3 linked regions of the Paludibaculum fermentans genome follow. The protein of the gene in region 2 interacts with the protein of the main gene of each other region in a pairwise test. Links are inferred from orthologs where the notes say so. Each region holds a gene or a part of one and is shown on either strand. Other genes may lie near its edges. The genes, in order: dnaE, rplL and nikR.

What was found.
Region 1: the proteins of rplL (region 2) and dnaE interact in binary tests that used the Escherichia coli proteins (3 or more experiments, as listed by UniProt). The link is inferred for Paludibaculum fermentans from one-to-one orthologs.
Region 3: the proteins of rplL (region 2) and nikR interact in binary tests that used the Escherichia coli proteins (3 or more experiments, as listed by UniProt). The link is inferred for Paludibaculum fermentans from one-to-one orthologs.

Annotation. Positions count from the first base shown.
Region 1 is NZ_CP063849.1:6,021,245-6,031,783, forward strand. Bases 2,870-6,882 are described here. They hold dnaE (DNA polymerase III subunit alpha), read right to left. Parts: upstream 6,544-6,882; coding sequence 3,070-6,543; downstream 2,870-3,069. Other genes in these bases: IRI77_RS23730 (acetyl-CoA carboxylase carboxyltransferase subunit alpha), read right to left, coding at 2,870-3,056; purD (phosphoribosylamine--glycine ligase), read right to left, coding at 6,685-6,882. Outside these bases: IRI77_RS23710 (phytanoyl-CoA dioxygenase family protein), read left to right, coding at 1-143; IRI77_RS23715 (sugar phosphate isomerase/epimerase), read left to right, coding at 159-1,073; IRI77_RS23720 (SprT-like family protein), read right to left, coding at 1,056-1,838; IRI77_RS23725 (hypothetical protein), read right to left, coding at 1,839-2,111; more of IRI77_RS23730, read right to left, coding at 2,118-2,869; more of purD, read right to left, coding at 6,883-8,007; tRNA uridine-5-carboxymethylaminomethyl(34) synthesis enzyme MnmG, read left to right, coding at 8,014-9,885; IRI77_RS23755 (ParA family protein), read left to right, coding at 10,321-10,539. UniProt on the Escherichia coli protein: DNA polymerase III is a complex, multichain enzyme responsible for most of the replicative synthesis in bacteria. This DNA polymerase also exhibits 3' to 5' exonuclease activity. The alpha chain is the DNA polymerase catalytic subunit.
Region 2 is NZ_CP063849.1:2,817,743-2,827,253, reverse strand. Bases 6,527-9,511 are described here. They hold rplL (50S ribosomal protein L7/L12), read left to right. Parts: upstream 6,527-7,821; coding sequence 7,822-8,202; downstream 8,203-9,511. Other genes in these bases: rpoB (DNA-directed RNA polymerase subunit beta), read left to right, coding at 8,678-9,511; rplJ (50S ribosomal protein L10), read left to right, coding at 7,198-7,725; rplA (50S ribosomal protein L1), read left to right, coding at 6,527-7,167. In the rest of the region: IRI77_RS11060 (SnoaL-like domain-containing protein), read right to left, coding at 1-123; IRI77_RS11055 (MarR family winged helix-turn-helix transcriptional regulator), read right to left, coding at 120-599; IRI77_RS11050 (CvpA family protein), read right to left, coding at 777-1,346; IRI77_RS11045 (phosphoribosylaminoimidazolesuccinocarboxamide synthase), read right to left, coding at 1,343-2,230; IRI77_RS11040 (hemerythrin domain-containing protein), read right to left, coding at 2,248-2,706; tuf (elongation factor Tu), read left to right, coding at 3,278-4,468; preprotein translocase subunit SecE, read left to right, coding at 4,799-5,059; transcription termination/antitermination protein NusG, read left to right, coding at 5,089-5,769; rplK (50S ribosomal protein L11), read left to right, coding at 5,847-6,278; more of rplA, read left to right, coding at 6,460-6,526. UniProt on the Escherichia coli protein: The binding site for several of the GTPase factors involved in protein synthesis (IF-2, EF-Tu, EF-G and RF3). Is thus essential for accurate translation.
Region 3 is NZ_CP063849.1:2,615,691-2,624,964, reverse strand. Bases 2,047-4,794 are described here. They hold nikR (nickel-responsive transcriptional regulator NikR), read left to right. Parts: upstream 2,047-3,090; coding sequence 3,091-3,498; downstream 3,499-4,794. Other genes in these bases: metW (methionine biosynthesis protein MetW), read left to right, coding at 4,675-4,794; metX (homoserine O-acetyltransferase MetX), read left to right, coding at 3,557-4,678; IRI77_RS10230 (C40 family peptidase), read left to right, coding at 2,191-3,042. Also shown: carB (carbamoyl-phosphate synthase large subunit), read right to left, coding at 1-823; carA (glutamine-hydrolyzing carbamoyl-phosphate synthase small subunit), read right to left, coding at 826-1,959; more of metW, read left to right, coding at 4,795-5,280; IRI77_RS10210 (response regulator), read left to right, coding at 5,383-8,580; IRI77_RS10205 (aminotransferase class V-fold PLP-dependent enzyme), read right to left, coding at 8,589-9,274. UniProt on the Escherichia coli protein: Transcriptional repressor of the nikABCDE operon. Is active in the presence of excessive concentrations of intracellular nickel.

The sequences.
Region 1 (10,539 bases), 3.2 Mb from region 2 along the record:
CGCGCTACACGCCCTTGAACAAGGTTCCGGACTCGGCCATTCTCGATGCCGGGTTACGGCGCTTCGCCGACTCAAGCTCGGATGTCGCCTGGCTCGAGGCCGCTCGTGATCAGAGCGCAACCAGCCTGGATCAGCCCGAGTAGAGGCGTTTGACGGCCATGGCAGATCTCCACTCCACGCAGCCTATTTTGCGCACACTCATGAGCTGGCTCGCGCTGGAAGACATGGCGCGGTTCGAGGACGCTCGTGGCAATGCGGGCGCCCTCCTGCAGCGGCGGCTCGACGATGTGCTTGAGGCTGGTTACGACGGTGTTCAGTTCGATGTTGTGTTCACCAGTGACCAACTCGCTCATTGCCGGCAGCGGGGGCTCGGCATCGCGGCGACAGGACGCGTGAATCATCCGGAAGAGGCCGGCCCCTTGGCGGAGAGGCTCGCGGACGCCGGATTCCCTTGCGCGACTTTGCATGTGGGCTGGGGCATGGAGAGCCCGGACGAGGCGGCACGTTTGATCGAAGCGGTGCTCACAGCCTCAGACCGCCATCCCATCCCGCTCTTCATTGAGACGCACCGCGCCACGATTTTCCAGGACGCCTGGCGCACCGTGGACTTCCTCGCGCGATACCCGCAAGTCCGCATCAACGGCGATTTCTCGCACTGGTACACCGGTCTCGAGTTCGTCTATGGCGGCTTCGAGAACAAGCTCCGCTTCATTGAACCGGTGCTGGAACGCGTGCGCTTTCTGCATGGCCGCATCGGCAATCCGGGCTGCATGCAGGTCGACATTGGAGACGGGGACGAAACCGCACATCCCTACGTCACTCACTTCCGCATGCTGTGGACGCGAGCGATGGAGCAGTTCCTCAGACAGTCCGAGCCAGGAGGCTCCCTCTTCTTCGTTCCGGAGCTCCTCTCGCCGAAGATCTACTACGGGCGCACCTTCCCCGATGAGAACGGAGTGCTTCGCGAGGAATGCGATCGATGGGCTCAGTCGCTGGTGCTGCGGGGCTTGGCGCAACAATGCTTCGCAGAAGCGAAACGTCGTGTGGACGCCGGCTCAGGCCGGGTCCGCTAGGCGTAGAGACCCGATGGGCACGTAGAAGACGCGATAGCGCTTGCCGTCGGAAAACAGCTGTCCCGCCGCATCCTCCACCAGGACGGTGACGCGCTTGGTCACGCGATTCACGCGGCCTTTGTAGGTGCGGCCTTCGAAGGCGAAGCTGACCATGGAGCCCACACGGATGCCCGCTTCCGCAGCCTGCTCACGACGCGTGATGAGATTGTGCGTATGGGCCGTGTGGCGGAAGTGGCGGGCGGTGATGCCCTGGAATCGCGCGGCCGAGCAATCGCTCTCGCCCCAACAGAGCATCTCAATGAGGTGCACGAGTTCGTGTTCGAAGATGCGCTGCAAGCCCGCGAAGCGATTGGTGCATTCGATCCCGCAGACGGTGACGGAACGCGAGTCCTCTTCAAACGAGTCGAACAACATGTTCACCGCGACGGAGATCTCGTAGCTGACCGCGCCTGTGCGGCTGGTGAAACGAGTCGTCTTGCCGCCAGTCTTTGTCATGCGCGATGACAGCCGGAAGCTGAGACTTTGCCCTTCCAGGGCATTGCCGCACAGGCCCTCGAAGAAGAATCTGTCGTAGGCCTCAAAGAGCAGGTGCAGATCGCGCGGGTGTACAACAATGAAGTCCTCGCGATGCAGATGCCGGGACTGGGCCAGGACGTACTCCCGCACCTGCCGCAAGCGGTGCGCGACCAGATCGTCGGACCAGTGGAATAGCAGAACGTTCTCGGCGAGCAGACCGCGCGCCGGCGCTGGAGACGGAGACGCCATCTAGTCGAGCCAGCGCACGCTCACCGGCTCACCGTGCGTGCATTGTTGTGTTTCCGTCACGCCCGCGGCAATCAACGCGCAAGCTGTGTCCGTCGCGGTACGCAACGCCGCTTCCTTCGATTCTCCGGAGGCGACCTTGCACGAGTTGCGGCCCTGGTAGGTCATGCACACCTCGACACGGTTCTTGCGATTGCCCAGCATCAGGTAAGTCGTCACCCCAAGGAAGAGGAAGAAGGCGACCACGCCCATCAGGATAAATTTGCCCTTGTTCAAGCGTCGCTACTCCGTGAAGAAGCTGCCCATCTGCCGGAACTTCTGATACCGCTGTTCGATCAATTGGTCCGGACTCATCGGAGCCAGTTCGTCAATGGCCGCGACCAGCGTCTGGTGCAGATACTGCGCGGCTCGATCGTAGTCGTCCTGCGCGCCGCCAAGCGGCTCGGGGATAATGCCGTCGATCAGGCCCTGCCGCACCAGGTCGCTCGCCGTGATCTTCAAAGCAGCGGACGCCAGCGCACCCTTCGTGGAATCGCGATAGATGATGGCCGCGCAGCTTTCCGGAGAGATCACGCTGTAGACCGCGTTCTCCAGCATGAACACCTTGTTGCCCACACCCAGCGCCAGCGCGCCGCCGCTGCCGCCTTCGCCAATCACCACCACAATCAGCGGCGACTGCAGTCGGGTCATCTCCCGCAGATTATAGGCAATGGCCTCGGCCTGGCCGCGCTCTTCCGCGTCAATGCCCGGATAGGCCCCCGGAGTATCGAGGAAAGTAATGATCGGACGCCGGAACTTAGACGCCATCTCCATCGCGCGCATCGCCTTGCGGTAGCCTTCCGGCTTCGGCATGCCGAAATTGCGGATCAGCTTCTGCTTTGTGTCACGGCCCTTCTGCAGGCCGACCATCATTACCGGGTGGCCGCCGAGCATCGTGCCGAAGCCCGCGACAATGGCCGCATCTTCACCGTAGAATCGATCGCCGTGAATTTCCGTGAAGTCCGGCACGAGCCGGTTGATGTAGTCCAGCGAGTGCGGCCGTTTGGGATGGCGAGCAAGTTGGACACGCTGCCACGCCAGATTGACGCCTTGCTCACCGCGCAGCGCTTTCAGTTCGCCCTCGAGATCGGCGAGCTGTGCCTGCGCACCTGTGGAGGTGAGCTGGAGCTGCGAGATCTCGCGCTCGATATCGGCGATGCGTGCTTGCGAAGTATCGCTCATATAAAGATGCTTCCTACGAGGCTATCACTTCAAGCGCTTCCGGTCCGCAGATGCGCTCGATTTCGGCCTTGAACTCCTTATCCGGACGGATGCGCGCCGTGACATCAAGTGTCACTGCAAAGTCTCTCGGCTTCTCCAGCTTCAGCCGCACTGAGGTCTCGCCCGGCTTGGTCGTGAACAGCTTTTGCAACGCTTCGGCTTTCTCGTTGCCGGTTGCCGAAAGCCGCACACGGATGGAGACCAGCGAAGGGAAATTCACACGGGCCAACTCGAGCGGAATAATCTCCTGGATGTTCAGCTTGATCGTGCCGTCTTCCTCGGGCATCGCCTTGCCACGCACCAGCACCGCTTTGTCCTCTTCAATCTCTTTTTGAAGATGCTCGTAGCGGGTGGCGAAACACAACGCTTCCACCGAACCAGTCCAGTCCTCGAGCTGTGTGATGGCCCAAGGCTTCTGTTCCTTGTTGCGCCGCCTCTGCACGCTGCGCAGGATGCCGCAGACCGCGATTTCCATGCCTTTTTCGAGGCCCGCCAGATTCTCGGTGGTGTACGACGTGAGCTCCGTCACTTTCCACCGATACTCGTCCAGGGGGTGGCCGCTGACGTAGAAGCCGATGGTCTCTTTTTCGCCGCGCAGCTTCTCCGCCTGACTCCAGTCATTCAGCCTGGGCAGTGCGCGCGAAGAAGAGGGAGAGTCGTCTCCAATGAGCTCGCCGAACAAACCAGTCTGCCCGCTGAGCTTGTCCTTCTGGGCGCGCTGGCCGGATTCGATGCAGTCCTCGATGATCGCGAACAACTGCGAGCGGTAGCCTTTCAGACTGTCCATCGCTCCCGCTTTGATCAGGCTTTCCATCACGCGGCGATTCACCGCCGAGAGATCAACTCGTTCACAGAAGTCGTCCAGCGACTTGAAGACGCCGCCTTCGTTGCGAGCCTTCACAATGGCTTCCACCGCGCCCACGCCGACATTCTTCACTGCGCCCAAACCGAAGCGGATCTTGTCGCGGCCCACTGGCGTGAAGTTCAGGTCCGACTGGTTCACGTCGGGCTGCAGCACCTCAATGCCCAGAGAGCGGCATTCGTTGATGTACTTAACGACCTTATCGGTGTTGCCCGTTTCCGACGTTAGCAGCGCCGCCAGGAACTCCACCGTATAGTGCGCCTTCAGGTAGCCGGTGAGATAGGCGAGATAGCCATAGGCCGCCGAGTGTGACTTGTTGAACCCGTACTCGGCGAACTTCGCCAGCAGGTCGAACAGGGCCTCGGCCTTCTTGGGCGGATGGCCGTTCTTCCTCGCGCCGTCGAGGAAACGGGCGCGCTGCTTGTCCATCTCCTCTTTTTTCTTCTTGCCCATCGCGCGGCGCAGAAGATCGGCTTCACCCAGCGAGTAACCGGCGATACGCTGCGCCACCTGCATAACCTGCTCCTGATAGATCACCAGGCCGTAGGTTTCTTCCAGCAGCGACTTCAACTCGGGCAGATCGTACGTGACCGGCTTGCGGCCCAGCTTGCGATCGACATAGTCGTCGACGAAGCCGTTCTGAATCGGGCCTGGACGATAGAGGGCGTTGAGGGCGATGAGGTCCTCAATGCGCTCAGGATGCGAGCGCCGCAACACATCCTTCATGCCCGACGATTCAAATTGGAAGACGCCGTCAGTCAGGCCCTGGCCGAAGATGCGCTCATACGCGTCCTTGTCGTCCAGAGGCAGATCTTCCAGCACCAGCGTCTCGCCGCGCGTCTTCTTGATCAGCGACAGCGCCTCGTGCACGATGGTCAGCGTGGTGAGACCCAGGAAGTCCATCTTGAGCAGCCCGAGTTTCTCGAGCATGGACATTTCGAACTGGGTAACAATTTCCTCTTTGTTGGTGCGGTAGAGAGGAACGATCTCGGCGAGCGGCACCGGTGAGATGACAACGCCCGCGGCGTGCACGCCCGAGTTGCGGGCCATGCCCTCCAGGCGCTGCGCGATGTCGAGAATCTCTTTGACCTTCGGATCCTTGGCGGCGGCCTCCAGGATCGCGGGCTCCTCGTCGAGAGCCTTCTTCAACGTCATCTTCGGGTCGGCCGGAATCAGCTTCGAAAGCTTATCCACTTCGCCAAAGCTCATGTCCAGCACGCGGCCCACGTCCTTGATCGCGGCCTTCGGAGCCAGCGTGCCGAATGTGATGATCTGCGCCACCTGCTCGCGCCCGTACTTCTCGGTGACGTACTGGATGACCTCGCCGCGGCGGTTCGTACAGAAGTCCACGTCGATATCAGGCATGCTGACGCGTTCAGGATTCAGGAAGCGCTCAAACAGCAGGCCGTAGTGCAGCGGATCCACATCGGTGATCCCCATGCAGAAGCTCACCAGCGAGCCGGCGGCCGAACCGCGGCCCGGACCCACCGGCACGCCCGTCGATTTCGCGTAGCGGATGAAGTCCCAGACGATGAGGAAGTAGCCCGAGAACTGCATCTGCTGGATCAGTTTGATTTCGCGATCCAGCCGCTCAATGTACTCGGCCATGTCGAAGCGCAGTTGGCCCTGCGCCGCCATCTTGTCCAGCTTGCCGCGGCGCTTCTCAAAGCCCTGCCGCGCCACGTACTCGAAGTAGCTGTCGATGGTCTGCTCCGGCGGGACGTCGAACTTCGGGAAGGGCTCCTTCACCGGGTCCATCTTCACCTGGCAGCGTTGTGCGATGTCCCACGTGCGGTCCAGCGCGTCTTCCACCTCGCCGAAGATAGTCATCATCTCTTCGCGCGTCTTCAGGAAGAATTCGTTGGTGGAGAACTTCAGGCGCTTCTCATCGCTCACCAGCTTGCCGGACTGGATGCAGGTGAGAATGTCCTGCGCGCGATGGTCGCTGTGCTCCAGGTAGTGCGCGTCGTTGCTCGCCACCAGCGGAATGCCGGTCTCGCGCGACATGCGGTAGACCTGCGGCATCACGACCTTGTCTTCTTCCAGCCCGTGATCTTGGATCTCGAGGAAGAAGTTGTCCTTGCCGAACAGATCGCGATACTCGTACGCCAGCTTCTGCGCGTCGTCGTACTTATCGTTCATCAACGTTTCGTTGATGTCGCCCTTCAGGCAGGCCGACAGCGCGATCAGCCCCTTGCTGTGCTGCGACAGCAGGTCCTTGTCGATGCGCGGCTTGTAATAGAAGCCGTCGAGACTTGCCGTCGACACCAGCTTGATCAGGTTCCGGTAGCCTTCCTGGTTCTCGCACAGCAGCACCAGATGGTTGTAGCGCCGGTTCGTTTCGTCCTTGATCCGCCGGTCGTTCGGCGTGATGTAGACTTCGCACCCGATCACCGGGTGGACGCCATTGTCCTTCGCCTTGAAGTAGAACTCCGCGGCGCCAAACAGGTTGCCATGGTCCGTCAACGCCACCGCCGGTTGGTTTTGCTTCACGGCGAGCTTCATCAGCTTGCCGATTTCGCAGGCCCCGTCCAGCAGCGAGTAGTCGGTGTGGCAGTGTAGATGGACGAACGGCTTGTCGGACATCGGTGAATTCGGCAGAAATGGTAGGGACGGGCAGATTCGAACTGCCGACCTTCCGCTTAGGAGGCGGACGCTCTATCCAGCTGAGCTACGTCCCCGGATCTTCTATCTATTCTACAGCCCGGCTGGGGTCATCGTCTGCGCTTACCAGCGCTTCAGACCCTTGGCTCCGATGTCGCGCCGGATCTGCATCCCGTCAAACCGGATGGGCGCGCAGGCGGCGTAAACGTTATCGATCGCAGCCTGCAGCGTCGCGCCGCTATGCGTCACGCCCAGCACGCGCCCGCCGGAGGTGACCAGCTTACCGTCCGCCATCCTGGTGCCCGCGTGGAACACTGTCGCGCCGGTCGCTTCCGCTTGCTCAATCCCGGTAATCTCGTCTCCCGTCCGCACCTTGCCCGGATAACCATGCGCCGCCAGCACCACACAGACAGAAGGATCCTGTTTAAACTTGAGCAGTTCGGGCCGCACCTGCCCGCTAGCCGCCGCATGCAGCACCGCCCCGAAGTCGCAATCCATCCGATGCAGCAGCGCCTGCGTCTCGGGATCGCCCAGCCGGACGTTGAACTCCAGCACCATCGCTCCGCGTTCGGTCATCATGAGCCCGGCGTACAGGAATCCGCGGAACGGCGCACCCTCCGCCTTCATCTGCTGGACCGTGCGCTCCATCACGTCGCGCATCACCTGGTCGCGCTGCGCCTGCGGCAGGATCCGCGAATCCGAGTAGGCGCCCATGCCGCCGGTGTTCGGACCCTGGTCGCCCTCGAAAATGGTCTTGTGGTCCTGCGAGGGCTCCAGGGGCAGTACACGCTCTCCGTCGCTGAGCCCTATGAAACTCACCTCTTCGCCGGTGAGAAACTCCTCTATGACCACCTTGCCGCCAGCGGAGCCCACCAGGGCACCGCTGAACATCCCATCCAGGGTTTCTTCCGCGTGGCGGCGGTCCGGACTAATCACGACACCCTTGCCGGCAGCCAGGCCGTCGGCCTTGATCACGACGGGGTAGTCGAATTGATCCAATGACTTACGGGCTTCAGCAGGGTCAGAAGTCGAGACAAACCGGGCCGTGGGAATGCCGGCCCGCTCCATGAAACGCTTCGAGAAGATCTTGCTGCCTTCCAGCTGAGCCGCGGCCCGGGTCGGCCCAAAGATCAGGCGCCCTTTGGATTCAAAGAGATCCACGACTCCCTCGACCAGCGGAGCCTCCGGACCCACCACGGTGAGATCCGCGCCAATTGAGTCCGCCAACTGTAGTAAATCTACAGGTGTAGAAGATGATGGCTTCAAACAGGTGGCCACGGACGCGCAGCCAGGGTTCCCAGGCGCTACGTAAACCTCTGAAACAGAAGGGCTTCGCTTCAACCGCCAAGCGATGGCGTGTTCGCGTCCGCCGCTGCCCAGAACCAGAACTTTCACAGCGTAACTCCTCTCGCTACAATTAACTAGGATATCTGGGAACCCCCTCACCTGCCAATGCGACAGATCAACTACGACGTTGTGATCATCGGAGCCGGACATGCCGGATGCGAGGCGGCCCGTGCCTGCTCGCGGATGGGCCTGCGCACCGCGATGGTCACAATGAACATCGACCTCATCGCGCAGATGTCCTGCAACCCAGCCATTGGCGGAATCGCCAAAGGGCACCTGGTCCGGGAGGTCGACGCGCTGGGTGGAGTGATGGCCGAGGTGGCCGATCAGATCGGGATCCAGTTCCGCCTCCTGAACACCAGTCGCGGCCCGGCTGTCTGGAGCCCCCGCGCCCAGATGGATAAGAAGCAGTATCGCTTCAAGATGCGTGAGACCCTGGAGCACGAACCGAACCTCCGCATCCTGCAGGCCGAAGTGGCCGAGATCGAGTATGACGATCTGGCGGACGGCCGCCGCAAGGTCCGCTCCATCCGCTTGTCGGATGGACGCTCGCTCCAGACCCGCACCGTGGTCGTCACCACCGGGACCTTTTTGAATGGCCTGGCCCACGTAGGCGAGACCAAGTCCAACTGCGGCCGGAGCGGGGAAGCGCCGTCGAACCTCCTGGGCCACCACCTCCGCAGCCTCGGTCTGCAGTGGACCCGCCTCAAGACCGGCACCCCTCCGCGTCTCGATGGCCGCACCATTCAGTGGGACCGGTTCGAACCGCAACCGGGCGACCCCATCCCCACCCCTTTCTCTTTCCTCACCACCAGGATCGACCGCCCCCAGATCGAATGCCACATCGCCTACACCACTGATGAGACCCACCGCATCCTGCAGGAGGCGATCCCGCGTTCCCCGCTCTACAGTGGACAGATTGAAGGCATCGGTCCCCGCTACTGCCCCTCCATCGAAGACAAGATCGTCAAATTCCCGGATAAAACCCGCCATCAGATCTTCCTGGAGCCGGAAGGACTGGATACGTACGAAGTCTATGTGAACGGCATGTCCACCAGCATGCCCATCGACGTGCAGGAAGCAATGGTCGCCTCCATCCCTGGCTTGGAGAATGCGGAGATGATCCGCCCCGGTTATGCCATCGAGTACGACGCCATTGACCCCAGGGAACTGAACCATACCCTGGAAGTGAAGAAGATTGAGGGCCTTTTCCTCGCTGGGCAGATCAACGGGACATCAGGCTATGAGGAAGCCGCCTGCCAGGGGCTTCTGGCCGGAATCAACGCCGGCTGCCAGGTAAAGGGCATCGATCCCATCGTTTTGCGCCGCAATGAGGCCTACGCGGGCATCCTGGTCGACGATCTGGTGACCAAAGGGGCTGATGAGCCCTACCGCATGTTCACCTCAAGAGCCGAATTCCGCCTGTTTCTCCGTATCGACAATGCCGACGAGCGCTTAACGGCGGAAGGACGCCGCGTCGGACTGGTAACGGATGAGCGCTGGGCGGTTTACGAGAAGAAACTGGCGCAGAAGGCCCAGGTACTCCGTCTTTTGGAGACAAACCGGGTCACACCGGAGCATTTCTCCGCCTTGGGGCTACCTGCGGACGAAAGACCCATGCTCCAGGTCTGGTTGCGCCGTCCCGACGCCAAGATCGAGCAGATCCGCCCCTGGCTGGAACAACAACTGGGAGAACCTACCGTTGCCGCCGTTCTGACCACCGTGGAGACCGAAGTGAAGTACGAGGGCTACCTTCACCAGCAGGAACGCCAGATTCAGCGCCTGAAGGACTCGGAAGGCCGCCTGATCCCTGCCGGATTCGCATTTCGGGGCATTCCGGGCCTCAGTCGGGAGATCTGTGACAAGTTGGAGCGGGTTCAGCCCGAGACGCTTGGTCAAGCGGCCCGGATTCCCGGTGTTACCCCTGCCGCCGTCGCGGTTCTGGATTGCTACCTCAGTTTGAACCGTCAGGCCTAGCATTGTTCCACGTGGAACATCCAAACAGTCCGCTTCCCTTCCTCAGTTCCCTCTGACTTGGCCTCAGCCTGGAGATCTGTGACGAGTTGGAGCGGGCTCAGCTCGAAAGAGTCGGGCGGGCGGCGTACATCCCAGGCTTAACACCCGCCGCGGCATCGGTTCTCGATTACTCCCTCAGTCTTGACCGTCAGGCCTGGCATTGTTCCACGTGGAACATCCAAACAGCCCGCTTCCGTGCCTCAATCGCCCTCTGGCCGCTATGTTCCACGTGGAACACTCCCAATTCCGGCCCTCAGTGTTCCACGTGGAACGTACGTGGTAGGATAGCGGTTTCGGCGACGCTCCGGAGCTGACCCTCGCGTTAGCACCTCACCCCAGGATGGAATCCCGGATTGCCGCTGACACGCCATTCCTCTGTATAGATAAGGACGCCCCATGGGCAAAGTCATCGCAATCGCAAACCAAAAAGGCGGGGTCGGCAAAACTACCACCGCCATCAACCTCGCGGCCTCCCTCGCCTCGAATGACCTCAAAATCCTGCTAATCGACATGGATCCCCAGGGAAATTGCACTACTGGGGTCGGCATCGCCAAAGAACCAGGCATGCCCACCATCTACGACGCACTCATGGGTGCCCATTCCCTCGCGGAAACC
Region 2 (9,511 bases):
GAACGGCTCGTTCGAGTTTTCCTGCATGACGACGTTCTCGTCGTAGAGTTCTTCGAAGGCTTCCAGTGCCTTGCCGGTGAGGATGGCGTCGTTCAGTTTGGCGTCGAGTTCAGCGATAGTCATTGTCTTGTCTCCCGTATCTTTTCCAGTAGTTCCACCAGGGTTTCGGCCTCATCGGGGGTGAGCCCCGCGGCCATCTTCTGATCGATTTCCGCGACCAACGGGTCGAGGCTGGCCAGCAGGCGCGCACCTTCTTCGGTGAGGTAGCAGAGCACCTGGCGGCGGTCTTTTTCGCAGCGAACCCGGCGTACGAGGCTTTTGAATTCCATTCGGTCGAGCAACCGGGTCATGCCCGGCGTCTCTTCGAGGAGACGCTCGCCGATGGCCAAGGTCGGAATGCCCTCGGCACCTGCGCCGCGCAGGATGCGCAATACGTTGTACTGCTGCGGCGTAATCTCGTGTGGTTCCAGGAAGCGTGCTGTGTCACGCCGGAAGACGTCCGCGGTCTTCAGGATGGACAGAGACGCCTCCTGGTAGATGGAGCTGAAGGGTTTCGTCTGCTTCAGTTCCTCTTGGAGGCGGCTTGTCTTGCGTGCCATGACTTTAAATTACACGACATTAGTTGACACGTCAAGTATTTTCTTGGAGGATTTTAGGCAGCTGGCGCAGGGGCAGGCAAGAGGGGCTCAGATCGCTTTTAGTTTCAAGCAGTTATGACTTTGGCGAAGACGAATCGGCGCGGCTGGCGGCGTCTGCCTGGTGGGCATCACGGCGCGCTAGTTGCTCGCCTTGGGTGGAGTTTCGTGTTCGGCGTCATGCCGGACGCCGGTCCAGAGCTTCTTCACCCGCTCGTAGGTCGCCAGGAAACCGTCCTTGAGATCTCGCGGGGCGAGGTAGACGAGGACGTGTGAGGCTTCGACGAGGTAGGGGGCGACGGTGGAATCGGCCACGGAGTCGGGCACCGGCTTGATGGGGAAGGCCAGCAGCATCATGATGAAGACCACGCCGATCAGGGTGGCCTTGATGAGGCCGAAGAGGGCGCCCAGCATGCGGTCGAGCCAACTGAGGCCGGTCCACTTAAAGATGCGGGAGAGGCCCCAGCCCAAAAGGCCTCCCACCGCCTGAACGCCAACAAAGACGAGCATAAAGCCTACGATGTTGCAGAGCGCACGGGAGCTCAGGTAGGGCTGGAAGTAGGCTCCGGCGGAGCCATAGAACCAGGTTGCGAGGAAAAGGCCCAGCATCGTGGATGCCAGGCCGATTGCCAACCGCGTGAAGCCCCGGCGAATGCCTTGCGTCACGAAGATCCCGAGCAGAACCAGGAAGAAGATGTCGAGCCAGTTCACAGTTTGCTACCAGTGATCTTTTCGTACGCCTCCCGGTACTTGTCGGACGTTTTCTCGATTACGTCGGCCGGCAGCGATGGAGCGGGGGGCTGCTTGTTCCAGGAGAGCGTTTCGAGGTAGTCGCGTACGAACTGCTTGTCGAAAGAGGGCTGCGCGCCGCCGGACTTGTAATCGGCGGCCGGCCAGAAGCGCGAGGAGTCGGGCGTGAGGACTTCGTCGCCGAGGGTGAGCGTGTCGCCGATGAAGCCGAACTCGAACTTGGTATCGGCGAGGATGATGCCGCGGGTGAGCGCGTAGCCGGCGGCCTTGGAGTAGATGCCCAAGGTGAGGTCGCGCAGGCGCGTGACAACGTCCTGGCCCGCGATTTGAGCGGCCTTCTCGAAGCTGATGTTCTCGTCGTGGCCCGACTGGGCCTTGAAAGCGGGCGTGAAGATGGGCTCGGGCAGGCGGTCGCTCTCCTTGAGTCCGGAGGGGAGCTGGATTCCGCAGACGGTGCCATCCGCCTTGTACTCCTTCCAGCCGGAGCCGGAGATGTAGCCGCGGGCGACGCATTCAATCTGCACCATCTCTGCGCGTTTAACGAGCATGGAGCGGCTTTCGAGCTGGTCGCTGTACTGGTGCAGGTCGGCCGGGTAGTCGCTGACGTTGGCCGAGATCAGGTGGTTGGGTACGACGTCCTTCAGGAAATCGAACCAGAAAAGAGAGAGCTGGGTGAGAACCCGGCCCTTGTCTGGAATGGGTGAGCCGAGGACGCAATCGAACGCGGAGATGCGATCGGTGGCGATCATCAGCAGTTTGTCGTCGCCGACGGCATAGACATCGCGGACCTTGCCACGGGCGATCAACGGGAGGCTGGGGATGTTGGTTTGAAGTAGGGTGCTCATCGGAATATTGATTGAAATCAGGGCTCGAGGCAGACGCGAACGGCGCGGGCTTCGAAGGTGTCGCCGAGGCGCTGCATGGTGGCGTCACTGAGGCGGTCCTGGACGCTCTCGAAGAGTTCATTCTCCTCGCTCCGGATGTGGGCCCGCAGAAGGGCACCGAAGGCCTGGAGGCGCTCGATGGTGGGTTCGACGCGGAGCTGGGCGATCTGTTGCTCCATGCGGCGGTGTTCGGCGACCAGCGCGTCGACCTGGGCGTTGGGGCCGAGCTCGGAGAGGATGGCCGAGAAGAGGTCCTGTTCCTCGAGTTCAAAGTGGTTCACGAGTTCAAGATCGAAGCGGTCGGCGCATTTGGCGGCGAGGCGTTGGATGTTGGCGTCGGAAGAATCCCTGGCGAGACCGCGTTCAATGAGCACACAGAGGGCGAGTCCGTTGTGGTGCTGGTGGGACAGCGGGTGGAGGCTCTTATGGCGGCGCATGGGTGGTGTGCGGCAGGGTCCTGAACTACTGTTGGTACCATCCTTCGCGGCGGGACGCAAGGAGGTGGATTAGAACAAATTCACGCACGATTGTTTGATGCAAAATGACCGCTGATGCGTTATATTGGGAGGGTTGCCGTCCGGCAGCGACAACACGGTTACGGACAGGTGGCCGAGTGGTTAATGGCAGCAGACTGTAAATCTGCCACTCCTTGCGAGTTACGGAGGTTCGAATCCTCCCCTGTCCACCATCTACTTGTATGGTAGAGCGAACCGGGAGAAGTACCGGGCGAAAGCGATCCAACCTGGGTCTGTGATGGAAATCGCGGAGAGCAGTGTGCCGGGGTTGCCATAGGCGGGTAGGGTTGCGCTAAAGTAAGTTGCAGGGCCGATGTAGCTCAGTTGGTAGAGCGCGTCCTTGGTAAGGACGAGGTCACCAGTTCAATCCTGGTCATCGGCTCCAGAATTTTTCAAGACGAGCTGGACCCTTCCAGGTTCCGGTGAGCCCGAGGCGGGCGGCCGGTCCCCACAAAAAGCTGGATTAGGCGGGAGGCAGCAGGGAGTCGCACGCATGGCGAAAGAGAAATTTGATCGCAGCAAACCGCACGTGAATGTTGGCACGATTGGCCACATCGACCACGGCAAGACCACGCTCACGGCAGCAATCACGAAGACGCTGGCCAAGCATAACCCGAAGGTGCAGTTCCGCAGCTTCGATTCGATCGACAACGCGCCCGAAGAAAAGGCACGAGGTATCACGATCGCGGCGGCGCACGTGGAGTACGAGACGGCGAATCGTCACTACGCGCACGTGGACTGCCCGGGCCACGCGGATTACATCAAGAACATGATCACCGGTGCGGCGCAGATGGACGGCGCGATCCTGGTGGTGGCGGCTCCTGACGGACCGATGCCCCAGACTCGTGAGCACGTACTGCTGGCCCGCCAGGTGGGTGTGCCGTACATCGTGGTTGCCCTGAACAAGGTCGACATGATGGACGACGCCGAACTGCTGGAACTGGTGGAGATGGAGCTGCGCGAGCTGCTTTCGAGCTACGGGTTCCCCGGCGACGACCTGCCGATCTGCCGCGTGAGCGCGCTGGGCGCGTTGAACGGCGAGCCGGAGTGGGAAAAGTCGGTGGACGACCTGATGGAAGCGGTGGATCGCTACATTCCGATTCCTCCGCGCGATGTGGACAAGCCGTTCCTGATGCCGATCGAAGACATCTTCTCGATCCAGGGCCGCGGGACGGTGGTGACGGGCCGTATTGAAAAGGGCCAGGTCAAGGTGGGCGAGGAAGTCGAGATTGTGGGCTTCCGCGACACGCGCAAGACGGTAGTCACGGGCGTGGAAATGTTCAAGAAGCTGCTGGACAGTGGCATGGCGGGCGACAATGTCGGCCTGTTGCTGCGCGGCATCGACAAGGACGACGTGGAGCGTGGTCAGGTGCTGGCGAAGCCGGGCTCGATCAAGCCGCACGCGAAGTTCCGGGGCGAAGTGTACGTCCTGTCGAAGGAAGAAGGCGGCCGCCATACCCCGTTCTTCAAGGGCTATCGTCCGCAGTTCTACTTCCGGACGACGGACGTGACGGGTGTGATGGAGTTGCCGGAAGGCACCGAGATGGTGATGCCTGGCGACAACGTCACGGTGGGTGTGGAACTGATCACCCCGGTGGCGATGGACAAGGGCTTGCGCTTCGCGATTCGTGAAGGTGGCCGCACGGTTGGCGCCGGCACGGTGTCGGAAGTGGTTCTCGACTAGTGATTGAAGGACGCGCGGCGGCTTTAAAAGAAGGCCGCCGCGTTTGTTCGCAAGGGTTTGGGTGGAAAGTACGGGCGGCTGGTTCCCGAGGCTGTCCGGAAGTTGAGCTATAATACTGAGTGTTTACCGGGAAGGGGATTAGGTTAACGGTAGACCAGCGGTCTCCAAAACCGCATGTGGGGGTTCGATTCCCTCATCCCCTGCCATCTTCCTGGCATCCGGACCAGATCTGGGTGGATTTCAATCAAGACGCCTGTGTAAGGGGCGTTCGTCGGTAGCGGGTGTGCCTAAGGCACGCCTCTCGGAAAGGCTTCGGAAAAGGTGCCATCCATGGCGGCAGTAACTACGGCAGCGAGCGGCGACAACCAGCCACAGACCGGCGTCGCGGGCTGGATCGAACAGGTCAAGGAATACGTCTCGGATCTGAAAGCCGAGATGCGCCGGGTGAGCTGGCCCAACAAGGCACAAGTGCAAGCAACAACAGGGGTTGTGATCGCAGCAGTATTTCTGTTCGCGGCCTACTTCGCGGTGGTTGACATGCTGCTGGGCCGGGCGATCAATCAGATTTTCCAGACGCTGGCACGGAAGTAGTAAGCGCAAGCTAGACAAGGGTTTAGTCCATGTCCGAGCAAGACTTCGATCAAAATAACGAGGCAGGCGGCATCCCCGATCCGTCTGAAGACGCGCCGGTAAACGGTGCCCAGTCGGAGTCTCCCGAGGAGGTAACCGCGGAGGAGATTGCCGCGGCGGCCGATCCGAATGCTCTCCCTGGCATGGATTGGTTCATCATCCACACCTACTCCGGATTCGAAAACAAGGTTGCGGAATCGCTGAGGGCCCGGGCCTCGGCGTATGCGTTTGCAGACCGGTTGGGTCAGATCCTGATTCCCACTGAAGAAGTGGTTGAGTTGAGGAATGGCAAGAAGGTCACCAGCAAGCGTCTGCTTTATCCGGGCTACGTCATGGTGCAGATGGCCATGGACGACGAGCTTTGGCATCACGTAAAGAACACGCCCCGGGTAACCGGGTTCGTGGGCGGCGGCAACACGCCGGTGCCGTTGACGGCGGACGAAGTAAACGCGATTCTTTACCGTCAGGCGTCGGCTGCTGAGCGGCCGCGTCCGAAGATGAGTTTCGAGAAGAGCGAGACCGTACGGATCGTGGATGGTCCGTTCACCAACTTCCAAGGCAAGGTGGACGAGGTGAACTCGGACCGGAACACGCTGCGCGTGCTCGTGACGATTTTTGGCCGCGCGACTCCGGTGGAGCTCGAATTTCTCCAGGTGGAGAAGATCAGCTAGCAGGCTGTTTGGCCAGGCTGGCGCCTGCAGGCAAGTGCCGGGCGTGCGCTTGAGAAGAGTTTGAGAAGGGTTTTGAAATGGCGAAGAAAGTAACGGCTCAAGTGAAGCTGCAAATTCCGGCGGGGAAGGCGACTCCGGCGCCTCCAGTCGGCACGGCGCTCGGTCCGCAGGGCGTCAACATTATGGAGTTCTGCAAGGCGTTCAACGCCAAGACCTCCGCCAAGGACCAGGAAGGGCTGATCATCCCGGTAGTCATCACGATCTACTCGGACCGTTCGTTCACCTTCATCACCAAGACGCCGCCGGTGGCGATTCTGGTGAAGCGTGCCTGCAACCTGGCGAAGGGCAGTGCGGAGCCGAATAAGAACAAAGTCGGCAAGATTACGATGAAGCAGGTTGAGGAAATCGCGAAGCTGAAGATGCCCGACCTGAATTCGTTTGATATCGATTCAGCGATTGCCCAGGTAAAGGGTGCGTGCGTTTCGATGGGCGTGGAAGTAATTAACTAGTCTCAGCGTGTTCCGGTGTGGACGCGCCAGTCGCGCCCATGCTAAAGTAGTAGTTTCGTTCTTTTCCAATCTAACGGAACGTTTACCGGGTCGCAATTCAGGGCACGGTGGGCAATCCGACCACATTGGGAGGTCTTATGACCGGGTAACCGGTGGAAAGGCCGTTTGGACCAGTCACACTATGGCAAGAAAACCAGGCAAAAAGTATACTGCGGCCGCGGGGCAAATCGAGAAGCGGCCCTACACGCTCGAAGACGCCATCCCGCTGGTACAAAAGATCAAGTTCTCGAAGTTCGACGAGACGGTCGAAGTGCACATGCGGTTGGGAGTCGATCCGAAGCACGCGGACCAGATGGTTCGCGGCACCGTCGTTCTGCCGAACGGGCTCGGCAAGAGCAAGCGGGTGCTGGTGATCGCCTCTGGCGACAAGATTCGTGAGGCAGAAGCGGCGGGCGCCGAATTTTTCGGCGGCGATGAGTTGGTGGAGAAGATCCAGAAAGAAAACTGGATGGACTTCGATGCTGTCATTGCGACCCCCGACATGATGCGGTCGATGGCGCGGTTGGGTAAGATACTGGGTCCTCGTGGCCTGATGCCGAACCCGAAAACCGGAACGGTGACGACGGACGTCACCAAGGCTGTCAACGAAGTGAAGGCCGGCAAGGTGGAGTTCCGCGTAGACAAGACTGGCGTGATTCACGCGCCGGTGGGCAAGGTTGGTTTTGCGACCGACAAGTTGCTGGAAAACGCGAGCACACTGATTCAGGCCGTCATTAAGGCGAAGCCTTCGGTGGCCAAGGGCAAGTACGTGAAGAGTGCAACGGTCTGCTCCACCATGGGGCCGGGCGTCGCTCTGGACGTAACTGTCTACAACCTCCGTCAACTGTAGCATCGAGCGCGCTCGCGAAAGGACCCGGTCATGAAGGAAAGAAAAAAGAAACAAGCAGATCTCGAGAAACTGCGTGGTGAGCTTCAGAAATCCCCGAACGTGTTTGTGACGGGCTTCACGAAGCTGACCGTGGCGCAGGATTTCGAATTGCGCAAGACCGTTCGCGGGGCTGGCGGGATGTATCACGTGATCAAGAACACGATCGCGGAGAAGGCGTCCGCCGGACTGGAATCCGCACAGGTTTTGGCAGGGCTGAAGGGTGTGTCCGCGGTGGCTTACACCACTGGGGATCCGGTAGCTCTGGCGAAGGCCCTGACGGCTTACGCGAAGGCAAATCCGACATTTACTTTCAAGTCTGGCTTGGTGGAAGGCCGTGCGATCGACCTGAGTGCGATCCAGGAACTGTCCAGCATGCCGGCGAAGGAAGTGATCTACGCCAAGCTGTTGTGGGTGATCAATGCTCCGGCACAGCAACTGGTCACTGTCTTGAATGGCGTGGGCCGCGATCTCGCCGTGGTCATCGATCAGGGCGTCCAGGAAAACAAGTTTTCCTCCTAGTGAGGGCAGGCCTCCAGGCGGGGTTCGGATTGCGGATCGCGCGGGTGAGGACTTGAGTGGAACGATTTTATAACGATAGGGAGTTTCGAAACTAAAATGGCTGACATCAACGCGATTGCCGAAAATATCCAGGGCCTGACGCTTCTGGAAGCCTCCCAGCTGGTGAAGCTGCTTGAGGAAAAGCTGGGTGTTTCCGCCGCCGCCGCCGCTGTTGCCGTTGCCGCTCCTGCGGCCGGCGGCGCTGCCGCAGCGGTTGTGGAAGAAAAGACCGAGTTCAACGTCATTCTGACGGCTGCCGGCGCCAACAAGATCAACGTGATCAAGGTTGTGCGTGAAGTGACCAGCCTCGGCCTGAAGGAAGCCAAGGACCTCGTGGAAGCGGCTCCGAAGGCGATCAAGGAAGGCGTTAACAAGGACGAAGCCGAGACGATCAAGAAGAAGTTCGTCGACGCCGGCGCCACCGTCGAGATCAAGTAGTGAATGCGTCCTGTGTGGGCGCAATCCTATCGACAAAACAGAGATGCGGCGGGTTGCGGGGTTCCCGGATGGGATGCTCTGTAACCGGCCGCTTCTGCGTGCCCAAGTAACACCCGTTTGACGGTTTGTTTTTCATTCTGTTAGACTGGGGGCATCAGATTCTGCAGCCGGATCAGGAATCGCTGCGCCAGTGCTAAAGATATTCGACCCGGGTTCCGTACCATGGCGGCGTCCGGGTGACCTCAACACTTCGTTCCTACTGCGCAGCCGGTGTGTACCCCAAATTCTTCCCGGCTTGTCCTGTCTGAACTGGTCCAATTTCCTGCCCTTGGTGACAGACATCCCTGCGCCGGGCATCTCCCGACATACGATCCCGAGATTCACCCCTATCGCCCGATGTTCGGGTAGTTAGGGATGCCAGACTCTTCCTGGCGGCCCCGCCGCCGGATGAGATCGGCGCCTTAAGGAGTGGAGAATGGCTACTGCGTCCAACGGCACGCCTCGCGAGCGCGTCGACTTTTCCAAGATCAGGACCTCCGTCCCGATTCCAAACCTCATCGAAGTCCAGAAGCGCAGCTATGAACGCTTCCTGCAAATGGACCTGCTCCCCGATGAGCGTGACGACATCGGTCTGCAGAGTGTCTTCAAGAGCGTTTTTCCGATCACGGATTTCCGTGGTTTGTCGGAGCTGGAGTTCGTCGACTACTCGATTGGCAACTGGGAGTGCAAGTGCGGCAGCCTCAAGGGCTTGAACCACCTGCGCACGGTCTGCCGGAACCCCACCTGCGGCGCCACCATCAAGACCGATCCTTTCCATCCCGGCGACGTACTTTGCGACAAGTGCGGCACCTTCAATAAGAACATCGTCACCTTTTGCAACCGCTGCGGCGACCCCGTCGGCCTGCAATTGAAGTACGACCAGGCGGAGTGCGAAGAGCGGGGCATGACCTATGCCGCGCCGCTCAAAGTCACTATCCGCCTGAAGATGTTCGATAAGGACGAATCGGGCCGAAAGACTGTCCGCGAGTTCAAGGAGCAGGAGGTGTTCTTCGGCGAAATTCCGCTGATGACGCCGAACGGCACCTTTATCATCAACGGCACTGAGCGTGTGATCGTCAGCCAGTTGCACCGCTCGCCCGGCGTCTTCTTCGAGAAGATCCAGGCTCAGAGCTACTTCCTGGGCAAGATCATCCCGTACCGCGGCTCCTGGGTTGAGTTCGAGTTCGATTCCAAGAACCTTCTCTATGTCCGCATCGACCGTAAGCGCAAGTTCTACGGTTCGGTGTTCCTGCGCGCGCTGGGTATTAAG
Region 3 (9,274 bases), 200 kb from region 2 along the record:
TTTCGCGCAGGCAGGCCAGCGCGCCGTCGCGCATCATCTGATACTCGCGGTCAGTCAGCGTTTGGGCCGGAGCGATGGTGATGGAGTCGCCCGTATGGACGCCCATCGGATCGAAGTTCTCAATGGAGCAGACGATGATGGCATTATCGGCCTGGTCGCGCATCACCTCGAGCTCGTACTCCTTCCAGCCGAGTACGCTCTCTTCGGCCAGCACTTCGTGGACGGGCGAAAGATCGAGGCCGCGTTCCAGGATGTTGAGCAGGTCTTCGCGGTTGTAGGCGATGCCGCCGCCGGTGCCGCCCAGCGTGAAGCTGGGGCGAAGGATCATCGGATAGCCGATTTTGTTGGCGAATTCGAGCCCGTCTTCCACGCTGCGCAGCAGGCGCGATTGCGGGGTCTCGAGGCCGATCTTGCGCATGGCGTCCTTGAACAGGAGCCGGTCTTCGGCCTTCTTGATGGAATCGATCTTGGCGCCGATGAGCTCCACGCCATATTTGTCGAGGACGCCGCGCTCGGCGAGATCCACGGCAAGGTTGAGGCCGGTCTGGCCGCCCACGGTGGACAGCAGGGCGTCCGGCCGTTCTTTGCGGATGACTTCCTCGGCGTATTCGACGGTGAGCGGCTCGACGTAAGTGCGGTCGGCCAGGTCGGGGTCCGTCATGATCGTCGCCGGGTTCGAGTTGATGAGGACGACTTCGTAGCCGTCGGCGCGCAGGGCTTTGCAGGCCTGTGTGCCGGAGTAGTCGAACTCGCAGGCCTGCCCGATGACGATGGGGCCGCTGCCGACGATCAGGATGCGATGAATGTCGTTTCTGCGCGGCATTCCTACTTCTTGTGCTCCTTCATCATCTGGGCGAAGTCCTCAAACAGGTATTGGGAATCGTGCGGCCCGGGCGCCGCTTCCGGATGGTACTGCACGCAGAAGAGCGGCTCGGAACGATGCCGCAGCCCTTCCAGCGTCTGGTCGTTCAGGTTGATGTGCGAGAGATCGACGTCGCTGGTGTTGATGGAGTCGGGGTCGACGCAGAAGCCGTGGTTTTGCACGGTGATCTCCACCTTGTTGGTGCGCGTGTTGAGCACCGGGTGGTTGATGCCGCGATGGCCGAACTTCAGCTTGAACGTCTTGCCGCCCAGCGCGAGGCCGATGATCTGGTGGCCCAGGCAGATGCCGAAGATGGGTTTCTTGCCGATCATCTTGCGGATCTGCGCGGCCTGGTGCTCCAGCGGCTCAGGATCTCCGGGTCCGTTGGAGAGGAAGATGCCGTCGGGATTCAGCGCCAGAACATCTTCGGCGGAGGTTGTTGCGGGCACCACCGTGACGCGGGAGCCGATGGAGGTGAGGCAGCGCAGGATGTTGCGCTTGATCCCGAAGTCGTAGGCGACGACATGGAACTGCCCCGGTTCGTGCTGTTTGATGATCTCGGAGGGTGAACAGGCCTCGACGGGCGTGTTCCACTCATATTGAGTCTTGGTGGAGACGCGGGTGGCCAGCTCCAGGCCGGCCATCGACGGGCTCTTGCGGGCGATTTCGATGAGCTCCTCGGCCGAATGGCCGGCTGTCGAAAGAGCGCCGCGCAGGACACCGCCGATGCGCAGTTTGCGCACCAGCGCGCGGGTGTCCATTTCCGAAATCACGGGTACGCCGTATTGTTCCAGGAACTGGTCGGCCGTCCGCTGGCTGCGCCAGTTGGACGGGGCTTCGGCCCATTCGCGGACGACGAGGCCTTCTATGTAAGGATGCGCGGACTCGTCATCGCCGTCGTTGGTGCCGTAGTTGCCAACTTGAGGATTTGTCAGAACGACAATCTGCCCTGTGTAAGACGGATCCGTGAACACTTCCTGATAGCCGGTGATGGAGGTATTGAAAACGACCTCCCCGGTGCGCACGATTCGTGCGCCATACGCGCGGCCCTGGTAGACGGTACCGTCCTCCAGGGCGAGGATGGCTGTGGTGGGCAAGCTCTCTCCTGTGATGGGGGACAACATCCATTTTTCCATTTCCGGGGCCACTCTTCAACACTTCGGGCGAAATGATAGACTGACAAGAACACCAAATTTCGCTGGAACGCCCCAAAACGGCGCACGAAGCTGCGCGATGCGGGCGACAGGATTCCTTTTTCCTACCAATCACTTACAGGACGCGCCACGGCAGATTCAAGGTGCTAGAATCCGTCGCCGGAGGAACAGTCCATGGCGTCCTCAACCACGTCGATTCCAGGACGAGCGGCTGCCCGTGAGCCGGGTCAGGCGGTGGATCCACGTACGCGTGTGGTCCGTTGCGCGAAGAAATGGGTAAACCAGCCTTTCCGCTACGGCGTGAAGGCGCAGTGTTGTGAGTTTGTCCGGCATGTCTTCAGCCAGGCGGGGATCAAGCTGCCGGTGGTCAAGTTTCCCAGTGACTATGCCCTGCTCGTCCATGACGGGCTTTCCACGGGGTCCGGCTATGCCGACAGCCTGGCCGGGGATGAGGTGGGTCCGAAGGTGAAGCTGCCGGAGGCTCAACCGGGCGACATCATCCTGTTCAAGGACACGTACAACGATGGCTGGTCGCAGGGTGTCATCACGCATGTCGGCATCTACATGGGCGACGAAAAGATGATCGACCGGCCGACGATGAAGGGCACGGTGCTGCACCGGTCTGTCTACACCTCGACGGGCTCGATTGCGGAGCTGCGGAGGCCGCGCCAATTCGCTGACCCCAGCACGTACATCAAGCTGGAAGCGGGCGTGGTGAAAGCCGCAATCAAAGGGAAGCCCGTCTACGCACTGGAGATCGGGCTTACTTATTCCGGGGGCGTGACGGCGACGGTCGACGGCGCCCCGCGCGCGCCCAAGAGCGTGAATCTCCAGGTGGTGGATGCACAGACGAAGCAGCATCACTATTTCCTCTACGCGGGCGGGAAAGCCAAGGCCGTGGTGGGCGGGTTGCCGGTGAGGACACTAAGCTGCAAGGCCAAGCTGAGCGGCGGCGCAATCCACCTGTGGCTGAACGGCAAGGAGATCCGGTCGAAGAAGCTGGTATTCGAGATCGAATCCGCCTGACGCGCAGCCCCCTTGAGGCGCGGCCCGCACTGCCTGATGATGGAGGGTATGGGCGAACTGGCACGCATCGGGGTTGCAATCGACGAAGAGCTGTTGAAGCGCTTCGACACCTTAAATGAGAAACGCGGCTACACGAACCGTAGCGAGGCGTTCCGCGACCTGATCCGGGACGCGCTGATCCAGGAATCGACCATGTCGCCGGAGTCGCCGGTGGTGGGCGCGCTGACGCTCGTCTACGACCATCATGTGCGCATGTTGAGCGACAAGCTCACCGAGATCCAGCACGATCATCACGAGGAGATCGTCTCCACGCTGCATGTCCACCTGGACCACGACCACTGCCTGGAAGTGCTGGTCCTGCGCGGCCAGTGCGGCAGCGTGCAGAAGATCGCGGACCGCCTGATCAGCACCAAAGGAGTGCAGCACGGGCGGCTGACTCTGACCGCCGCGGGCTGAGTGGACGGCTCACGCTACAATAAGGACCAAAGGCGCACCTTGCGCGATTGATCCTCCCATGATTGTGGAAACTCAGTTCACCCTCATCCCTTCGTTGACGCTGGATGTGGGTGAGACGCTCAAAGACGTCACCGTCGCTTACCAGACCTACGGCACATTGAACGCCGACCGGATGAACGCCATTCTGATTGAGCACGCCTTCACGGGCGATGCGCATGCGGCGGGCATCGACCATGAGGGCAAACCGGGCTGGTGGGCCAACATGATCGGGCCGGGCAAGGCCTTCGATACGGATCGCTACTTCGTGATCTGCAGCAATGTCCTGGGCGGGTGCCGCGGCACGACCGGGCCGAGCTCCATCAATCCCGCGACAGGCCAGCCGTATGGCTTGAAGTTTCCGGGCATCACCATCAGCGACATGGTGCGCCTGCAAAAGGCGCTGATCGATGCCCTGGGCATTCCGAAGCTGCTGGCAGTGGCCGGCGGCTCCATGGGTGGCATGCAGGTGCTGGAGTGGGCGGTCGCCTATCCGGAGGCCGTGGAAGCCTGCCTGCCGATTGCGACCACGGCACGGCACAGCGCGCAGCAGATTGCGTTCAATGAGACGGGGCGCCAGGCGATCATGGCCGATCCCGACTTTCACGCCGGCGATTACTACTACAAAACGCCTCCGGCGCGCGGGCTCTCGGTGGCGCGCATGGTGGGCCACATCACGTATATGTCCGACGAGTCGATGCGCGAGAAGTTCGGGCGCCGGCTGCGGGACAAGAAGAGTTTCGGCTACGACTTCGAGGTGGATTTCGAGGTGGAGAGCTATCTGCGCTACCGCGGCAGCCAGTTTGTGGGGCGCTTCGACGCGAACTCCTACCTCTACATCACCAAGGCGATGGACTACTTCGACCTGTCGGCGGGCTTCCCGTCGCTGGCGGCGTCGCTGGAGCGGGCGCGGTCGAGGTTCCTGGTGATCAGCTTCACGTCGGACTGGCTCTATCCCTCCTATCAATCCCAGGAGATGGTGAACGCGTTGCGCGGCCGCAACCACGACGTCACCTATTGCGAGCTTTCGTCGAACTATGGCCACGACGCATTCCTGGTGGATATCGGAGAGCAGACGGAGATCGTGCGCGGCTTCCTGGCGCGCTGTGTGAGGGAGTTCCGGCCGCTGGAGGTTCTGCGTTGAAGGTCACGGAAGTGCTTGGCCGCACCGACTACCGCCTGATCAGTGAGTTGATTCCGAACGGGGCCAAGGTACTCGACCTGGGTTGTGGCGACGGAGCCCTGTTGGAGTGGCTCAAGGTCCACAAACAAGTGGAGGCGCGCGGCGTGGAATTGAAGCGTGAGCTCGTCCAGCGGGCGATTGCGCGCGGCGTCACCGTTTACCAGGGCAATCTCGAAGAGAGCCTGAAGGACTATCCCGACAAGGCTTTCGATTACGTGATCCTCAGCCAGACGCTGCAGGAGACGCTGCAGCCCCTGATGGTTTTGCAGGAGATGCTGCGCATCGGCAAGCACGCCATCGTGGCGTTCCCGAACTTCGGCCACTGGCGGGTGCGGCTGAGTCATCTGTTCAGCGGACGGGCTCCCAAGACGCACTTGTTCCCGTTCGACTGGTACGATTCGCCGAACGTCCATTTTCTGACTGTGATCGACTTTGAGGACCTGATCCGGAAACAGGGCTGGCATGTGGAACGGCGCTACTTCGCCGCCGGGCACTGGGCTGGAGAGATGGCGCCGAACCTCTTCGCCGAGATCGCGGTTTATCTCTTCCGGCCGGAGCCCTGAAGCCGGGTTTCCGCCCCTGCCATGCAATTGCAATACGAATCCCCTGTGGGCTAATGTAGTTCGAGACCAGCGCCTGGATTCCGCCCAAGACTCGGTACTTTTATGCCAATCGACCCGGTCAGCCACGAATCTCCACTGTCCGCTGAATCCGCCCGCTGGAGACATCTTCTTGAGGCTTCCGGTGAAGGCTACTGGGAGGTGGACAGGGTCAACGGGCAGGTCTTTTTCAGCGCGAAGATCAGGGAGCTGCTGTCGCCCGAGCCGGCGTTTGGCGTTCAGGACCAGGCGGGCGGGTGGCGCCTGACAGTCGGTGAGTTGATCCACTCAGGCCTGGTGCATCCCGACGACATGCCGCGCCTGGCCGAGTCGATGGATCGTTCCGCCGGTGTAGGCATCCTGGAACTCCATCAGGAATTCCGGATGAGGCGGCCGGGCGGCGATTACTTCTGGGTTGTGAGCCGCGGCCGGATCATGGAATCCGAGCCGGACGGAAAACCGCGGCGTCTGTGCGGCTGGCTGAGCCCCGTGGTGCGATCGGGCGATGCGGAGGCGGCCCTGCTGGCTGTGCTCGACACCGTCTCGTCCCTGACGGGCAAGCAGTACTTTGAACGCCTGGCCGTGCGGTTGTCCGAGGCGCTGCACATGCGCTATTGCCTGGTGACCGAACTGCTGCCGGGCGCGGAATCGCGGGTGCGCTCCATCGCCTTCGCGGTGAATGGCCAGGTCAGCCAGGATGTGGAATACGATCTGGCGGGCACTCCCTGCGAAGCGGTTGTGAATAAGGGCATGTGCATCTTCTCCAGCGGGGTGCAGCGCCTGTTTCCGGCCGACGAGATGCTGGCGGAGATGTCCGTGGAGAGCTACCTGGGGCTGGCCTTGCGGTCGTCCAGCGGTGAGACGCTGGGGCTGCTGTCCGTGCTGGGGACTGAGCCGATGCAGGCCAACGGCTACTCGGCCGCATTGTTCGAGCACTTCGGGGCGCGGGCTTCGGCCGAACTTGACCGCCTGCGGGCGGAGCGCCAGCGGTTGCACAGCGACCGGCAGTACCGGCAGCTCTTTGAGAAGATGCCGGCCGGGTTTGGGCTGTTCGATGTGTCCACTGATCCGGATTCGGGCCAGCGGCTGCTGCGCTGGGTGCAATGCAATCCGGTGATGGAGTCGATGCTGCGCGTCCCGCTGGAGGAGGTGCTGGGCCGGACACTGCTGGAGGTTCTGCCCCACTTCGACCGCACCACCTATGCCGCCCTGCTCGATGTGGTGGAGACGGGCGAAGAACGGCAGACCATTCACTACTCGACCCGCTATCAGGCCACCTTGGAGCTGAGTGCATTCCGGCCCTCCCCGGGGCAATTGGCGGTGTTGGCGACCGATCTGACGCAGCGCATGGAAGCGGAGAGCGCGTTGCGCGAGTCCGAACGGCGATTCCGCGAGCTGCTCGAATCAGCCAATGTGGCGGCGCTGATTCTCGATTGTGATGGGCGGATTCAGTTCTGCAATGAGTACCTGGCCGGTCTGCTGGGCTGTGCCCGCGAGGAGCTCACGGGGCTCGACTGGTTTCACGAGTTCCTGCCGGAGTCGGTGCACGCAGCGGCGCGCATGCGCCTGGAGGGCGTGTTTCACGACTTGGGCGGAGCGCGGTCGGGCCGCAACGAGGTGCTGTGCCGCAATGGCCAGCGGCGCCTGTTCGAATGGGACAACACGCCCTTGTTTGATGCCCGGGGCGAACCTACCGGCATCGCGGCGATTGGACGCGATCTGACTGATAGGCTGGCGCTGGAAGAGCAGTACCGGCAGTCGCAGAAGCTCGAGGCCGTGGGCCGCCTGGCGGGCGGCGTGGCGCACGATTTCAATAACCTGCTGACGGTGATCACCGGCTATTCGCGGCTGGCGCTGGCCAACCTGCCGCCCGGCGATTCGGTGCTGCCTCGCTACTTACAGGAGGTGGTGAAGGCGAGTGAGCGTGCGGCGGAACGAACCCGGCAGTTGCTGGCGTTCGGGCGGCGGCAGGTGATGCGGTCGCGTCCGGTGGGCCTCCACACGCTGGTGAAAGGGCTGGAGCCCATGCTGGTGGAGTTGGTGGGCGAGGAGATCCAGTTGACGCTGGATCTGCGCGCCGTGGACGACGTTACCCTGGCCGATCCGGGCCAGATGGAACAGGTGCTGCTGAACCTTGCTCTGAATGCGCGCGACGCCATGCCGGCCGGCGGGCGACTGACCTTGGCTACGCGGAACGAGACCATCACCCGGCCGCCGGCTGGATCCCTGAACAAGTTGGAGCCGGGCGAGTACATCCTGCTGCGCGTCTCCGATTCCGGCAACGGCATGAACGAGGAGGTCCTGGGGCATCTCTTTGAGCCGTTTTTCACCACGAAGGGATTGGGCGAGGGTAGCGGCCTGGGGCTTTCCACGGCCTATGGCATCGTCGGCCAGAGCGGGGGCGACATCCGGGTCAGCAGCGAGGTGGGCCGGGGCTCCTGTTTCGACGTCTTCCTGCCTTGCGCGTCGGCGGAGCCCGAGGATTCCTCCTCAGCCGAAGGCCTGGACGCCAAGCTGCGCATGGGCGCCGGACAGGGCCTGCTGATCGCCGAAGACCAGGAGGAGGTTCGGGCGTTCGCCTCCGAGGTGTTGCGCGGGTTGGGCTACCGCGTCACGGAAGCCTCCAATGCGGAAGAGGCGCTCCGCAAGGCCAAAGCGCTGGATTGGAAGCTCGATCTTCTGCTGACGGACCTGATGATGCCGGGCGCCGATGGGGGCACCCTCGCTCGTGAACTGAAAGCCTCGATCCCCGCCTTGAAAGTCGTCTTCATGTCCGGATATAGCGATCCGGACGCGTCTGGCGCGTCGGTGAAGGGCACCGGGGGCCGCTATCTGCGGAAGCCGTTTTCTCCGGAAGACCTGGCGCTCGCCGTGCGCGAGGAGTTGGGGCCCGGCGGCTGCCGCGTGCTGGTGGCGGACGACGAAGAGTCCGTGCGCCTCTACATGCGGCGTGTCCTCGAGGATGCCGGCTACACCGTGCGCGAGGCTGCCGATGGGCGGGCGGCCATGCGGGCACTGGAAGCCGAGCCCGCCGACGTCCTCATCACCGATCTGGTCATGCCCGACCAGGAGGGCATCGAGACCATCCGGCTGGCGCGCAAGGCGTTTCCGCAATTGCGCATCATCGCCATCTCCGGCGCCTTTTTCGGCCAGTTCCTGAAGATGGCGGAGCTGCTGGGGGCCAACGCGGTGCTGCCGAAGCCGTTGTCGCAGGCCATCATGCTGGACACTGTGCGCGACGTGCTGGGCCGGCCGCCGGAATAGCTTCCCGCCTACGCCGGTTGCACGCGGCTGGCGGTCCACCTGGCTGTGCCGTACTCGCCCATCCGGACTTCTCCGCTCAGCGTGCCGCCCTCCAGCTTGCCTTCAAAGACGTAATTGAGCACGGTGCCCTCGTAGCGATGCGCGCTGCGGAACTGCACTGCCGCCCCGCTGACGTCGCCGCGCAGGGGATTGCTCATCCAGGTGGTCTTGTGGGTACCTGAGAGCTTGCCGCCGTCCTGTTCCAGGGCGATTTCGTGGGTAGCTTCGCCGCGGATGAATTGAAGGTGCACCGTCCAGCGGCCGGCTACCTGCGAGGGGGCCGCGGTGGAGACGGGCGCCGGTTCGATTTTGGGCGGATGGGCCAACGCCGCGTGCAGCGCCTTGGCGACGATGGGTGCGTCCTCCGGATTCATCATGTAGGGCATGATGGTGACGGAACTGTCCATGCGCGCGGGCCGCTCTCCGGTGGAGCCCGCCACGATGATGCGCGGTTCACCGCGGTCCAACGCCTTGGCGACCTCCTGGCCGGTGATGCCGACCTGGCCGGCGTCCCACTTCAGCCTCAGGCGCGGAGCGTGATTGGACAGGTCCTCCGGTTGGAGGATTTCCGAGGTGACACCGTCCACACGGCAGGCCTCCTGGCGGATGGTCTCCAGCCAGCTTTCCCATTGCTTCCATTCGGCGTCGTGGTCGC